3 regions of the Fictibacillus sp. NPDC058756 genome follow, and region 3 is predicted to be linked to each of the others. Evidence: riboswitches for the same ligand, from Rfam matches in the RefSeq annotation. Region 3 holds a riboswitch; each other region holds the start of a gene.
What was found. Region 3 has a riboswitch for thiamine pyrophosphate ahead of thiD (bifunctional hydroxymethylpyrimidine kinase/phosphomethylpyrimidine kinase). Riboswitches for the same ligand answer to the same signal wherever they lie in the genome.
Positions count from the first base shown of each region.

Region 1: it holds a riboswitch for thiamine pyrophosphate, as region 3 does, so the genes downstream of both, tenA (thiaminase II) here and thiD (bifunctional hydroxymethylpyrimidine kinase/phosphomethylpyrimidine kinase) in region 3, are expected to answer to the same signal.
Region 2: it holds a riboswitch for thiamine pyrophosphate, as region 3 does, so the genes downstream of both, thiT (energy-coupled thiamine transporter ThiT) here and thiD (bifunctional hydroxymethylpyrimidine kinase/phosphomethylpyrimidine kinase) in region 3, are expected to answer to the same signal.

Region 1 covers NZ_JBHYPU010000001.1:1,801,090-1,805,351, forward strand. The annotation lists gene ACFW35_RS09075 (ABC transporter ATP-binding protein) at 1-665, opposite strand, end outside; gene ACFW35_RS09080 (ECF transporter S component) at 681-1,262, opposite strand; gene tenA (thiaminase II) at 1,255-1,965, opposite strand; TPP riboswitch at 2,057-2,163, opposite strand; gene ACFW35_RS09090 (manganese-dependent inorganic pyrophosphatase) at 2,491-3,420, opposite strand; gene ACFW35_RS09095 (glutamate synthase subunit beta) at 3,526-4,262, opposite strand, start outside.
Region 2 covers NZ_JBHYPU010000001.1:2,094,421-2,098,682, forward strand. The annotation lists gene rpmB (50S ribosomal protein L28) at 1-11, shown strand, start outside; gene spoVM (stage V sporulation protein SpoVM) at 315-395, opposite strand; gene ACFW35_RS10510 (thiamine diphosphokinase) at 502-1,146, opposite strand; gene thiT (energy-coupled thiamine transporter ThiT) at 1,143-1,712, opposite strand; TPP riboswitch at 1,805-1,912, opposite strand; gene rpe (ribulose-phosphate 3-epimerase) at 1,932-2,579, opposite strand; gene rsgA (ribosome small subunit-dependent GTPase A) at 2,580-3,470, opposite strand; gene pknB (Stk1 family PASTA domain-containing Ser/Thr kinase) at 3,473-4,262, opposite strand, start outside.
Region 3 covers NZ_JBHYPU010000001.1:2,473,709-2,477,970, reverse strand. The annotation lists gene ACFW35_RS12475 (SEC-C metal-binding domain-containing protein) at 1-546, opposite strand, end outside; gene ACFW35_RS12470 (DUF4349 domain-containing protein) at 741-1,646, shown strand; gene ACFW35_RS12465 (IDEAL domain-containing protein) at 1,783-2,013, opposite strand; TPP riboswitch at 2,385-2,493, shown strand; gene thiD (bifunctional hydroxymethylpyrimidine kinase/phosphomethylpyrimidine kinase) at 2,583-3,392, shown strand; gene thiM (hydroxyethylthiazole kinase) at 3,379-4,262, shown strand, end outside.

The DNA.
Region 1 (4,262 bases), 670 kb from region 3:
GAAAAAACATATGTTGAATTTCCATCCGCAATGATTTTTCCGTCATGTGTAAAAACAATAACTCGATCGATAAAATCTATGATCTGATCAATTTTATGTTCAACAATGATTACCGTCTTATCTTTTGAAATAACTTTAACAGTATCCCATACTTGTGCAGTACCCTCTTCATCAATTAATGCAGTTGGTTCATCTAAAAATATCACCTCAGGATCTAAAGCTAAAACTGATGCTAGTGCTAAACGCTGTTTCATTCCCCCAGAAAGTGTTCGAATCTCCGTATGAATGTCATCAAGGTGGAGACCGACAGTATGTAGAAGCTCTTTAATTCTGATAGGCATTTTTTTTCTCGGTACTCTAAGATTTTCTAAAACAAACGCAATTTCTTCATCAACAAATGGCATACAGAACTGTGAATCAGAATCCTGAAATACAAATCCCCATGAATCGGGGATTTTTATGCTCTCACTTTTGATTGGAATATCAATCGATTGTGGAATGAGCCCCGATAAGACTTGCAGAAGTGTAGATTTTCCGCATCCCGACGGCCCAAGTAATAATACTTTTTCACCTTTTTGAAATGAAACAGACAAATCTTTAAATAATAGTCCTTCCTCTTCTGGAAACTTTAATCTCAACTTGTTAACGGATGTAATACATTCCATAAACAAACACCTCTTTTATTGATCCAATGATTCAAAATCTTTTCGTGATGAAGATCTGACGAGATTGGTAACACCAGTTGCTTCAAGTGCCTTCACGATGGCAATAGCAAAGACTCCTGTAAAAAGGATGGTTCCGATAAATCTAAATCCAATATAGAGGATAAGATTCCAAGTTGATAAATCACCAATATATCCTTTATAAAAGTCCAAGATTAAAGAGCCTAGACAAGAACTTATCCCTGCCAATGAAACAGCCAATAAATCATAACGTTTATACCTAAATGCCATGAGTAAGAGTTCAGCAAATAAACCTTGAGCTATACCATATAACAATACCTCTAGCCCGAATTCTGATCCCATTAAAAATTCTCCTGAAGAAGCAGCAACTTCTGCAAGGAGAGCCACTCCTGGTTTGCGAATGATCAAAAATGCCGCTGTTGCAGCCATAAACCACATCCCATAGATTAATTGATCAATGTGAAGACCTAATGGTTTAACGGCATAATAGAGAGGTCCCCATAGTTTATAAAGAATTCCAAAACCGGTCGAAATTACAATCGTGACTAATATATCAGTCAACTTTAATCTCTTAGACATTTTCAGTTCTCCTCTCACTGCTTAAGATGCGCGTATTTGGAACCGGCCATTTTTCTAATGTAAAAGCCATCTCCCAAAACAAATATTCAAACTGGCAGCTGAGTAAAAAGTGCTGTGTCATTTTTTTTCTTTCAGCGTGACTCGCATTCTCTGCTAAGTTATCTAATCGGCTTATTTGTTCTTGAACAAGCTGACCAAACCACTCTCCTCCATATGCAGCGATCCATTCCTGGTATATAGGTTCTTTTGGCTCAGCCCCTTCAAACCTTTCTCCGATTTCATGATAAATCCAATAGCATGGAAGAATGACCGCAATTATTTCACCTAAACTTCCAGTGTCAGCAACTCGATACAAGTGTGAAGTGTAATTATAAGCGGTTGGTGCAGGTTCAAATTCAGCTAGTTCTTCTGCTGTGATATGAAGTTGTTTAATAAACCTTTCGTGCAGTGCTAACTCTGCTTCATTCGTCCCTTGAGCATGTGCAGCCATTCTGGAGGTTGTGTATAAATCATCAGCTCTTGCAGCTCCTAATGCTTGAATTCTTGCAAAATGTGATAAGTAATAAGAATCTTGCAGCACATAATATTTAAATTTTTCTAAAGGCAGATTCCCCTCGGCAATTCCTCTTACGAATGGGTGATTGAGATTGGCTTCCCAGATTTGGTCAGCTTGTTTACGCAGTTCTTCAGTAAACGCAGGCATATAAGTCCTCCTCAAGATAGTTTTTAACCAACAAAAAAACCACTTTCAGCAATAGAAAGTGGTTGTAGAGAAAACATAATAAGTAATAAAGTTTCCGTAACAGCCACTTCCCTACGCTGGTATAATCCAGATCAGGTTCTAAGAGTCTCGAAGTCAAACTTCGATCTCAGCCTTTAAAAGGCACCCCTAGTGGTTTCGTAAAATTATTAAGTTGGTATTATGTTTTAAATCATAACAGGCTAGTTATAATTGTCAACTAAAATAGCAATTAAAAAAGATGGATCTCTCCATCTTTTTTGAATGGCTGTTTTCGTATTCGATGTTGTTTTTGAAAGTAGTTGATTTCCGTTTCAGGATGCTCGCTTTCCGGGGGGCGTGCGGTGAGCCTCCTCTGCCCTTTGCGCCCTTAGGAGTCTCACCTGTCCCGCTGATCCCCCAGGAGTCTCGCACCTTGCACTTCAATCAACTTGTCAATGAAGAAATGAGTTGAAAGCGACAATTACTTTACAGACCTTAGAATTAATATTATTTGCTCATTGCTTCTGTTAGTACAGGTACAATCTGTTTTTTACGTGATACTACACCTTTTAATACAGCTGTATTGTTTTCAAGCTTCACGTTATATGCGTCTTCAACAGATTGAGCTCTTTTTCCGAGTGCAAGTGCTGTTGAATCATTTGTTAGAATGTCTGTTACTACGAACATGAATAAGTCTAATTCTTTTTCATCAATTACTTTCGAAATTGCAGTTTCTAGGTCGTCTTGATGTTTTAATACATCACTAGCATCTACTGTATTCACTTGAGCTACTTCTATTTTGCTTGCGCCAATGTTAAATTCTTTTGCGTCGAGTGAGATTAGCTCTTCTACGGACTTATCGCTTAAGTCTGCTCCAGCTTTTAGCATTTCAAGGCCATAAGCTTCTGCATCTACGCCAGCGATTTCAGCCAGCTCTCGAGCTGCTTCAACATCTTCTTCTGTACAAGTTGGTGACTTTAATAAAAGAGAATCAGAAAAGATCGCAGAAAGCATTAATCCAGCAATGTTCTTTTCTACTTTAATTCCTTTTTCTTTATAAATCTTATTTAAAATCGTAGCTGTACACCCAACAGGCTCAGCACGGTAATATAATGGATCACTTGTTTCAAAGTTTGCGATGCGGTGATGATCGATAACTTCTAAAACACGTACTTTATCAATGTCATTAGCACTTTGCTGACGTTCGTTATGGTCTACTAAAATGACAGCGTTTGTTTCCTCAGAAACAGTTTCCACTAAGCGAGGAAGATCTGCTTTAAAATAATCAAGTGCATACTTTGTTTCACCATTAATTTCGCCTAAGCGAACCGGCTCAACATTTAGTCCAAGTTTTGTTTTTAGATCTGCATATACAATTGCAGATGTTATTGTGTCAGTATCGGGATTTTTATGACCAAAAATAAGTACTTTTTCCATGCTTCTACTCCTTATTTATAAATAGAATTTTCATAGCCAGCCCTTATTTTATCATAGAATAAACGCTTTTGGCTTTTAGAGTTTATTGTAGCATGGAAAAAACACTTAAGGCAAAACTGTACTGCCCATTAGATGTTTATCAACTTCTTTAGCACAGTCTCGTCCTTCTTGGATTGCCCAAACGATTAAACTTTGCCCGCGTCTGGAATCGCCAGCGGCAAAAACACCATCTACGTTTGTCTTATAATCCCCATGTTTCGCATCTACTTTATTATTCTTTGTTTCTACACCGAATTGCTTCAAAACTGGCTGTTCTGTTCCTTCAAAACCGATTGCGATAAAAACAAGATCTGCAGGCCATACTTTTTCAGTACCTGGAATCTCTTCAAATGAAAGATTACCATTTTCATCTGAGGTTCTCTTCATTTGAATCGTATGAAGTTCTTTTAAATTTCCGTTTTCATCAGCAACCAATTTCTTTGTTTGAACCGAATATTCTCTTGGATCTGACCCGAATTGTGCAGTTGCTTCTTCATATGCATAATCCATCGTGAAAATATAAGGCTGTTCAGGCCACATGTTTGCTTTGCTTCTTACATCCGGTAATTTAGGATGCTTCCCGAATTGAACAACACTTTTACATTTTTGGCGTAAAGCAGTTGCGACACAATCTGCACCAGTATCACCGCCGCCGATTACAATAACATTTTTATCTTTAGCGTCTATTAGAGGTTCGCTGATTTTATCATTTAATAACCGTTTAGTGGATTGAGTTAAATATTTCATGGCAAAATGTACGCCTTTTGCTTCTCTTCCCTCAAGATTCAAATCTCTTTGTTTTT
Region 2 (4,262 bases), 380 kb from region 3:
AACGCGTTTAATAAAAAAACGGCAGCAGAGGCTGCTGTTTTTTTTATTTCAATAAATATGTTGAGGCTGTACACTTTTTAGTGCAGATTTTTGATATTAATTACATACCGTGCGTGAAACTAGACCAGTACTGCGTGGTCAGAAAGAGATTCCGCGTGAAATTTATTAGTTTCTGCGTGAAACAAAGAACTGTTTGCGTGGAAACGCAGTGTTTTTGCGCGAACGTGTAATAAATTTAAGAACACGTACCGTAACATCCTCTACTTATATTTTTATCAACACAAAAAAAGCGCACAGGGCGCTTTTTTTGTTTGTTATCCTTTTTTAAAAGAACCTAAGATGGCACGTACGAATCCCCCTAAAAATCTAGGAAGTTTAATGGTATAAAATTTCATCTTACCCCTCCTCCAGGCCCATAAAAAATGATAAGAGCAAAACCTAACATACAATATTCCCCGTCTTATAAAAAGGTGTCTCGGGGCCTGTTTTCCATGATTTTAATTAATCATGGCTCTTTACCATCAATATTATGCCAGAGTCGAAAGAATAAGTACCACTTTTATTTACAAGCTCATTTGATATGCAGAGCGACGCTCCTATCTTCAAGGAAGCCTTATTTAAAGGATATTTAAATCCAATAAGTGTGATACCTTTCACTTCTCCCTGAAATGCTAAGAAAGAAATATAGGTGTAATGGTCTTCTCTTTCAATCGTATATATTCCGGGCAGCTTTAGCGAGATTTCATTTTTAATATCTATTATCTTCACTTCAGCATTGCTAGAAATCGTTCTATAGAGAAGCTGGATATTCATCATCTCGTGATCCAGCCTTCCTCCTGTTGCCCCAAATAAAAATATTTCTTCCGGTTTTTGATCCATTGCCCATTGAAGTGCTAACTCCATATCAGTTTGGTCTTTTTCTGACTGATATTGATTCAAAACGATATCTGACTTTAGTATTATCTCTTTTTCTGCTGCAGAAACGGAATCAAAATCACCAAAAGCATAATCAGGCTTAATCCCTTTTTCCAAAAGTATGAATGTACCTCTGTCAACACCAATCCACAGATCTTCGGACGAGGTTTCATAGCTTTTAAGTTCTGGAATCAGATGATGTGGACCACCGGCAACAATTCTTATTTTCATGCTGCTTGATGATATCCCTTTCTTGCTGCATGCAATAATCGTGGAGCAGTGTTAGTTATAAAAATTACGATGAGAGATGTAATCACAAAAATGACGACCATAAACGAACCGTTGTACATAATCGAATATAGCCATACATTCATCTCTTCGGCAAAATCACTAAAGAAAATAACTCCGGATAATACATGTGAAGCAAGTCTCAACGCACATCCAATAAAGATTCCTGTAACCATCAGTAAAGTTCTCTTTGCTTTATTTTGAGTAATTGACGGCGCAAATGCCCCCGCAACACCTGCTAAGGCAAAAGCAAGCGGGTAATCTAAAATGAGCTGAGCAGGGTGTACGATATATGGGTTCACAAGCAATTGAAGCAAACCTACAGCTAACCCTGTAAATACACCAGCTTTTAATCCCCTTCTGAATGCAATTAGAAAAATCGGCACCATTTCTAGAGAAACAGAACCCCCTTGCGGCCAGATACCATTAAATTTTATAAGTCCTAAAATTAATGAAAGTGCCGCCATAATAGCAATCTCAGTTAATAGTGCAACGTTGTTGTTTTTCATATTTATCCTCCTCTTTTATAGTTTTGAAGAAAATAAAAAAAGCAACCGGCATGTGAGTGCGGTTGCTTTAAGATTCATATCATCTGAATGCAAAAAGTACGACTCCACATCCCTACGCAGGCATTATCCAGCTTCAGGTTCAAAGGGTCGGGAGTACACTCCCCTCTCAGCCCATTAATAGGACTCCCCCTGTGGTTACTTATTTTATTAACACCTTAATTATACACCACGAATGGAGTTTATTGCATCTTTTAAATCTTTTTTCCCATATATGGCAGAACCGGCTACTAAAACGTTCGCACCTGCTTCAATGCATAAAGGGGCAGTTTCAGCATTAACACCGCCATCTACCTCAATTTCTACATTCAGCCCATGAGTCTGTACTAGCTCAGAGACTTCTCTGATCTTTGGGACAACATTTTGGATAAAAGACTGTCCGCCAAATCCAGGGTTAACTGTCATAAGCAATACCATATCGATATCATGGATGATGTGCTTTATTGCATCAACTGGAGTAGCTGGGTTTAATACAACGCCTGCTTTAACACCTTTAGCTTTAATCAATTGTATCGTTCTGTGAAGATGAGTTGCCGCTTCAACATGAACAGTAATAATATCTGCACCTGCTTCTGCAAATTCCTCAATATACGAATCCGGATTCTCTATCATTAAATGTACGTCCAGCGGCAGTTCAGTCAATGGACGTATTGCTTTAAGAACGAGAGGACCCATCGTAATATTCGGTACGAAATGTCCATCCATCACATCTACATGAATGTAATCGGCACCGGCCATTTCAACCGCTTTTATTTCTTCGCCTAACTTTGAAAAGTCAGCCGATAAAATGGAAGGAGCTATTTTAACCATTTAGTACCTCCGTTTTTGATCTTTTATTTCCTGTAAAAAACTAACGTAATGATCATAGCGAAATTGTGGAACTGCGCCTTCTTCGACACCCTGTTTGACAGCACATTTAGGTTCTGAAGTATGTGAACACCCGCGGAACTTACAATTGCCTCGTCTCTCATTCATTTCAGGAAAATACATAGACAAGTCTTCAGCTTCAATGTTCATGAAATCCAAGGAACTGAATCCAGGTGTATCAGCGACAAGGCCGTTTCCAAACAAGATGAGTTCAACATGGCGAGTCGTATGTTTTCCACGTCCTAAGTGGCTTGATATCTCGTTGGTTTCAAGCATGAGCTCTGGATTAATGGCATTTAATAGCGATGATTTCCCGACGCCGGACTGCCCAGCAAAAACCGTTACTTTATCTTTAAAAAGCGGGTAGAACATCTCCAGGCTGTCGTCTGTTTTTGTTGAAGTCGGAAACACATCGTAGCCCAATCTTTTATATGTTTCTATATATTTTTGAATCTCATCAAGGTCATCAGTACCCTGGACAAGATCCATTTTTGAAATACAGATTACAGGCAAAATATCATTTGCCTCTATATGAACTAGAAACCTGTCTAAGAGAAGCGTGCTAAAATCAGGTTCGGTTGCCGAAAAAACGAGTATGGCCTGGTCTACGTTTGCGATGGGAGGGCGGACTAATTCATTTTTTCTTTCTTTCACATCAAGAATATAGCCATCCGTAACATTGCTGGATTCATATTCTACCCAGTCCCCTACAAGCGGGTTCACTTTCTTCTTTCGAAAGTTCCCCCTTCCCCTGCATTGGAAAACTTCAGCCTTGCCTTGTTCCTTTACGTAATAAAAACCAGCCAGCGCTTTAACGATTCTTCCTTCAGGCATGCTTAATCACCATCGTCCCCTCCCTGAATATCATCATAATTTATTGTTTCTTTCCTTGCTTCTTTATCATTGATATAAACAACGTAAGAAGCAGTGCCGCCTTCAGCTATAGTCAAAGGAAGAGAATATTCCTTTGACTCTGTTATCTCTTCTTCCACGAAAACTTCGTTTGCTGCATTTTTGTCCGAATAAACAATTTTTACACGGGCAGGCTCATTTTTATCCTTTTTGCCTAGTTTAACATTGATCTTTTCCGTAGTGGTACGGTCACCAGCAGTTTCATCGGATTCTTCTGGCTTTTCTTCTTTATTTGGATCTTGGCCATCTGACAGAACAACTGTAATAGTAGCTCCCTTTTCAACTTGTGTAAATGGAGCCGGGTCTTGGGAAATAACTTTTCCTTTTTCGACAGTATCCGAATACTCAGACGTAAATTCAGCTACCAATCCCTCGTTATCTGCAAATGTTTCAACATCTTGCTGAGTTAATCCGATTAAATTTGAAATCTGAACGGTTGGTGTACCTGAGCTGACTGTTAAAGTAACCGTAGTTTCAGCAGGGGTTACCTTCTCATCTCTGTCAGGACTTTGAGCAAGTACCGTCCCTTCTGGCTCAGAATCGGATTCCTCATAATTGATATCAATATCTGTAAATCCTTTATCTTTTAAAAGTGCTTGTGCAGATTCGATGTTGTAGCCTTCTACATCAGGCATATTTTCCTTTTCAGGTCCTTTTGATACATGCAGTGTAATAACAGCGTGTTCTTTCACAACCGTTCCAGGGGAAGGGTTC
Region 3 (4,262 bases):
CGGCATCTCTACATAGCCGATATAAAATTCGTAATTAATGCCGTTCCATACGAGTGTTCCAAGCAATGCGCTGTCTGTTTTTGGCTTATCAGCAGCGTTGATCGTCACATCGTACACTTTCTCTGTCCAGATGTCTTTCACTGTAAAAATAAAGCCTGTTTTTTGTTCAACAACTTTATAAAGTGAAGGCACTGTATTGGTCCAGCCAGCTAAGATCTCAGCAACTTCAGGCTTCACTGAGTTCTTTGCCTTTTCGACATAAAGCTCAACCGCTGTTTTTCCGCCTTTTATCTCAGAACAGAAAACTTCCCAGCAAACAGCGATGTTCGCATACGTTTGTTCTTGGTCTTTGCCAACAGGATATTTTTTCACATACTCTGACGTACGTGCTGCTAAATCCTGCTGAAAGTTCTCAAGGGCAAATTTGATGAGTCCTTCCTGATGAAAGGATACTTCGCGTGTTTGCACTTCTTTATGTAAGCAACATTTCTTATATTTTTTTCCGCTGCCACAATAGCACGGATCGTTTCTTCCTATCATTGACATGCTATTCCTCCAGTTAAACCACTTACTTATTCTGTACATACTAGCATAAATCGGATTTTTTTCAAACAACTAATCACCAGACAATATTTTATCATAAAAAAGGTTAAGAAAAAATCATTCAATAGGTTGGTTTTTCGAGTCCTGAAACCTTTTTTTAGAAAAAAGCGTCTAAGCCAAAAAGGGGGATTTACGATATGTGGAAATTATGGAAAGTGTGGGTATTGATCTGTGTTTTATTATTAGGAGCGTGCAGCAGCAATGGAGGTAGTAAAAAAGAGCCTTCACATGACATGGCAGGAGGCGACAGTTCTGAAGCGAAGACGGAAATTTCTAAGTCTTCTGCTGATGAAGGGACAGCTTCACCAGAGAAAAGCGACAAGAAGCAATCGATTCGAGATCAGCGGAAAGTGATCTATAACGCAGATCTGCGGATTACAGTTGACAAACTGCAGAATGCGATGGAAAAGGTTAGGAAGATGGTTGAAGATAAAGGCGGTTATATCGTTGAATCCAACACGAATATCGGTGAGGAAGGCTATGAGGACGGGATGATGACGGTACGTGTTCCGATGAATGGATTCCGGCCGTTTTTGCAGGAAGTGAAGGATATAAGTGAAGGGACTCCGCATGAAAGTGTGCGAGGGGAAGATGTTACAGAAGAATATGTTGATCTGTCTTCTCGATTAAAAGCGAAGCAGCAGGTGAGAGATCGGCTTGAATCCTTTATGAAAGAGGCTGAAAGAACGGAAGACTTATTAAAAATCTCTGAAGACCTTGCTAGAGTACAAGAAGAAATTGAACAGATTGAAGGAAGGCTTAACTTTTTAAAAAATCAAAGCGATTACTCGACAGTTAGTATCCAGTTTGAAGTGAAGAATCTGAAAGCAGAGAAGCTGCAGACAGGGGATTTAAACACTTGGAAAAAAACGAAGATGCTATTCATGGAGACGGTGAACTTCTTTGTTTCTGCGATTTCATTTATCGTTGTTGCACTATTTGGATTAGCACCTGTGTGGATTGTGCTGATACCCGTTGTATTCTGGTTATGGAAAAGGAAAAAAGGGCAAAAGAAAAAGCCGGGTTCTCCGACATCCATGTAATAAGTAATTAAGTTTTGTTCATGTCAGATAACTGGTACGTCAGAAACACCCTCTGCAGCCCGGATTACAGTCCGGAAGCTGAAAGGGTGTTTTGGCTTTTACGGCACCATTTAATGGTGAACCGTGCGCAAAAGCCTTATCCGAGAAAAGCTTTGTATTCTTCAGTCAGTTTCATAAAACGCTTTTTATCTTTTTGATCCAAGGCATTGTCGATTTCTTTTTCATAATACTCTTTGTAATAACTGTGCAGGGCTTCATCCAGAACCATTTGGGCAATAAGGCTGAAGGCAAATGGGTCTCTTTTTTGTTGTTTGTACTGCACCATCTCATTTTGGTTTTTGTTGAAAGAAGTGTTTTTGTCTTTCATCCTGTTTCCCTCCTTGAAATTATCTCCCTATCCAATTTAACCTTTTATGTTTCTAGGTTTCTACTAGTATACTGAGCAAGGTGCCCAATGACAACCATTTTATTTGAAAATTCTGAAAAAAAATTGATAATCATTCCAATGTACTGCATTTTCACCACCTTTTGGTAATTCTTTAATAGTTTGTGACATTATTACGGTTGGCTTTCCCATTTGTTGCAAGTGTTATAATTTAGTGTTATTTATGTGTTTATATTGTGTTACTTACTATTTCCCCGTATTTTTGTAGGCTTAAACACTGAGAAACAAATATTTGAAAAAAACGTTGACTTTGTAGATGGTATGTGAGTAGGATTGTGTTAAATCAATATCGTCATTTCCGCTAGGGGTGCTTATGTTTTTAAGCTGAGAGAAGGTGATAGCCTTCGACCCTTTGAACCTGATCCGGTTAATACTGGCGTAGGGAAGCGGCGTGGTCCATTACTATCTACAATCGTAATAGCCACCCGCTTTTTATTTGCGGGTGGCTTTTTGTGTTTATAGCTAAGGAGGGGAACGTGATGGGACAATTAATCAAAGTATGCAAAGCACTGACAGTCGCTGGATCTGACAGTGGCGGCGGTGCAGGTATTCAGGCTGACATAAAGACATTCCAGGAATTTGGTGTGTACGGAATGTCTGTACTAACTGCCGTTACGGCTCAAAACACGACGGGTGTGCAAGGCGTATATCCAGTTCCTCAGGATGGATTGGAGCAGCAATTAACTTCAATCGGAAGCGACCTTAAGCCTGACGCAGTAAAAACAGGCATGCTGTTTTCGGGTGAATATATTGAAACAGTCGCCTTTTTTATTAAAAAGTTTGGCTGGAGCAACCTGGTCGTCGATCCTGTTATGGTTGCAAAAGGCGGGGCAAGCCTTTTAGGTGAGGAAGCTCTGGAAGCGATGAAAACGTTTATGCTGCCACTTGCAAAAGTAATCACACCTAATATTCCTGAAGCTGAAGCACTGACAGGGATTGAGATCACGAGTGATGAAGCAAGGCGTGAAGCGGCACGAATCCTGTTTAATATGGGTGCTGATTATGTGGTGATAAAAGGCGGACATATGGAGGAAGAGTTTGTTTCAGACCTCGTCTACAACGGTGTTGAATTGTGGGAACTTGTTGATAAACGTGTTTACACAAAAAATACACATGGTACTGGCTGTACATTCTCAGCTGCAGTTGCAGCTGAATTGGCTTACGGTAAAACGTTGGAAAATGCCGTTCGAAATGCGAAAAAGTTTATCCAGACGGCGATCGAACACGGTATTGATGTCGGTTCCGGACATGGACCGGTAAATCACTTTGCTTATAGGAGGATTCTTCATGAACAGCACTAGAGTACAAGTTTGGAAAGCATATGTGGAACAGATCAGTAAAGAGCGTCCGCTGGTCCACCATATTACAAATAATGTAACGATGAACTTCCTCGCCAACGGTGTTCTAGCTGCGGGTGGGAGTCCTATAATGGTTCACGACTTGATGGAAGTAGAAGACGCAGTTGCGGTGTCAGATGCATTGGTGCTTAACATTGGAACTTTGGAAGAAGCTTCAGCTAAGTCTATGAAACTTGCACTTCGTAAGGCTATGCACACCGGAGTGCCTGTCGTCCTCGATCCCGTAGGAGTGGGGCTGTCTTCATTCCGCCAGGAAACCATTAAAGAATTGTTGTCAGAATATTCACAATTGAAGGGGGTCAGTCCCCAAACAATTCTGACAATTTGCGGAAATGCGGCAGAGATGAAATTTCTCGCTGGTCTTGGCTGGGAAGGCCGGGGAGCGGACGGCGACCTCGGCTTTTCTGAAGGTGATTTACACCAGCTTGCAATAGCTGCAGCAAAACAGACGGGGTGCATTATAGCGATGACAGGTGAGAAGGATGTCGTTTCAGATGGGGAGAGGGTTATCGAACTTTCACATGGTCACCCGATGCTTTCGCTAGTGACAGGAACCGGTTGTTTTGCTACTTCAATGATTGCGCTGTATCAGGCTAATCAAAAAGATGAAACAGAAGACAAGCTATCGATTCTAGAGCGCACAGCTCTTGCGCTTCTGATGCTCACGAAAGCGGCAGAGGAAGCCGTGAAAACATCGATAGGACCTGGAAGTTTTCAAACAAAGCTTTTAGATGATCTCTTTTTATTAGAAAGTACGAAGTCCATCTGGGAGGATGAGATTAACTGGCTGGAGAGCACAGCAGCAATTAAAGA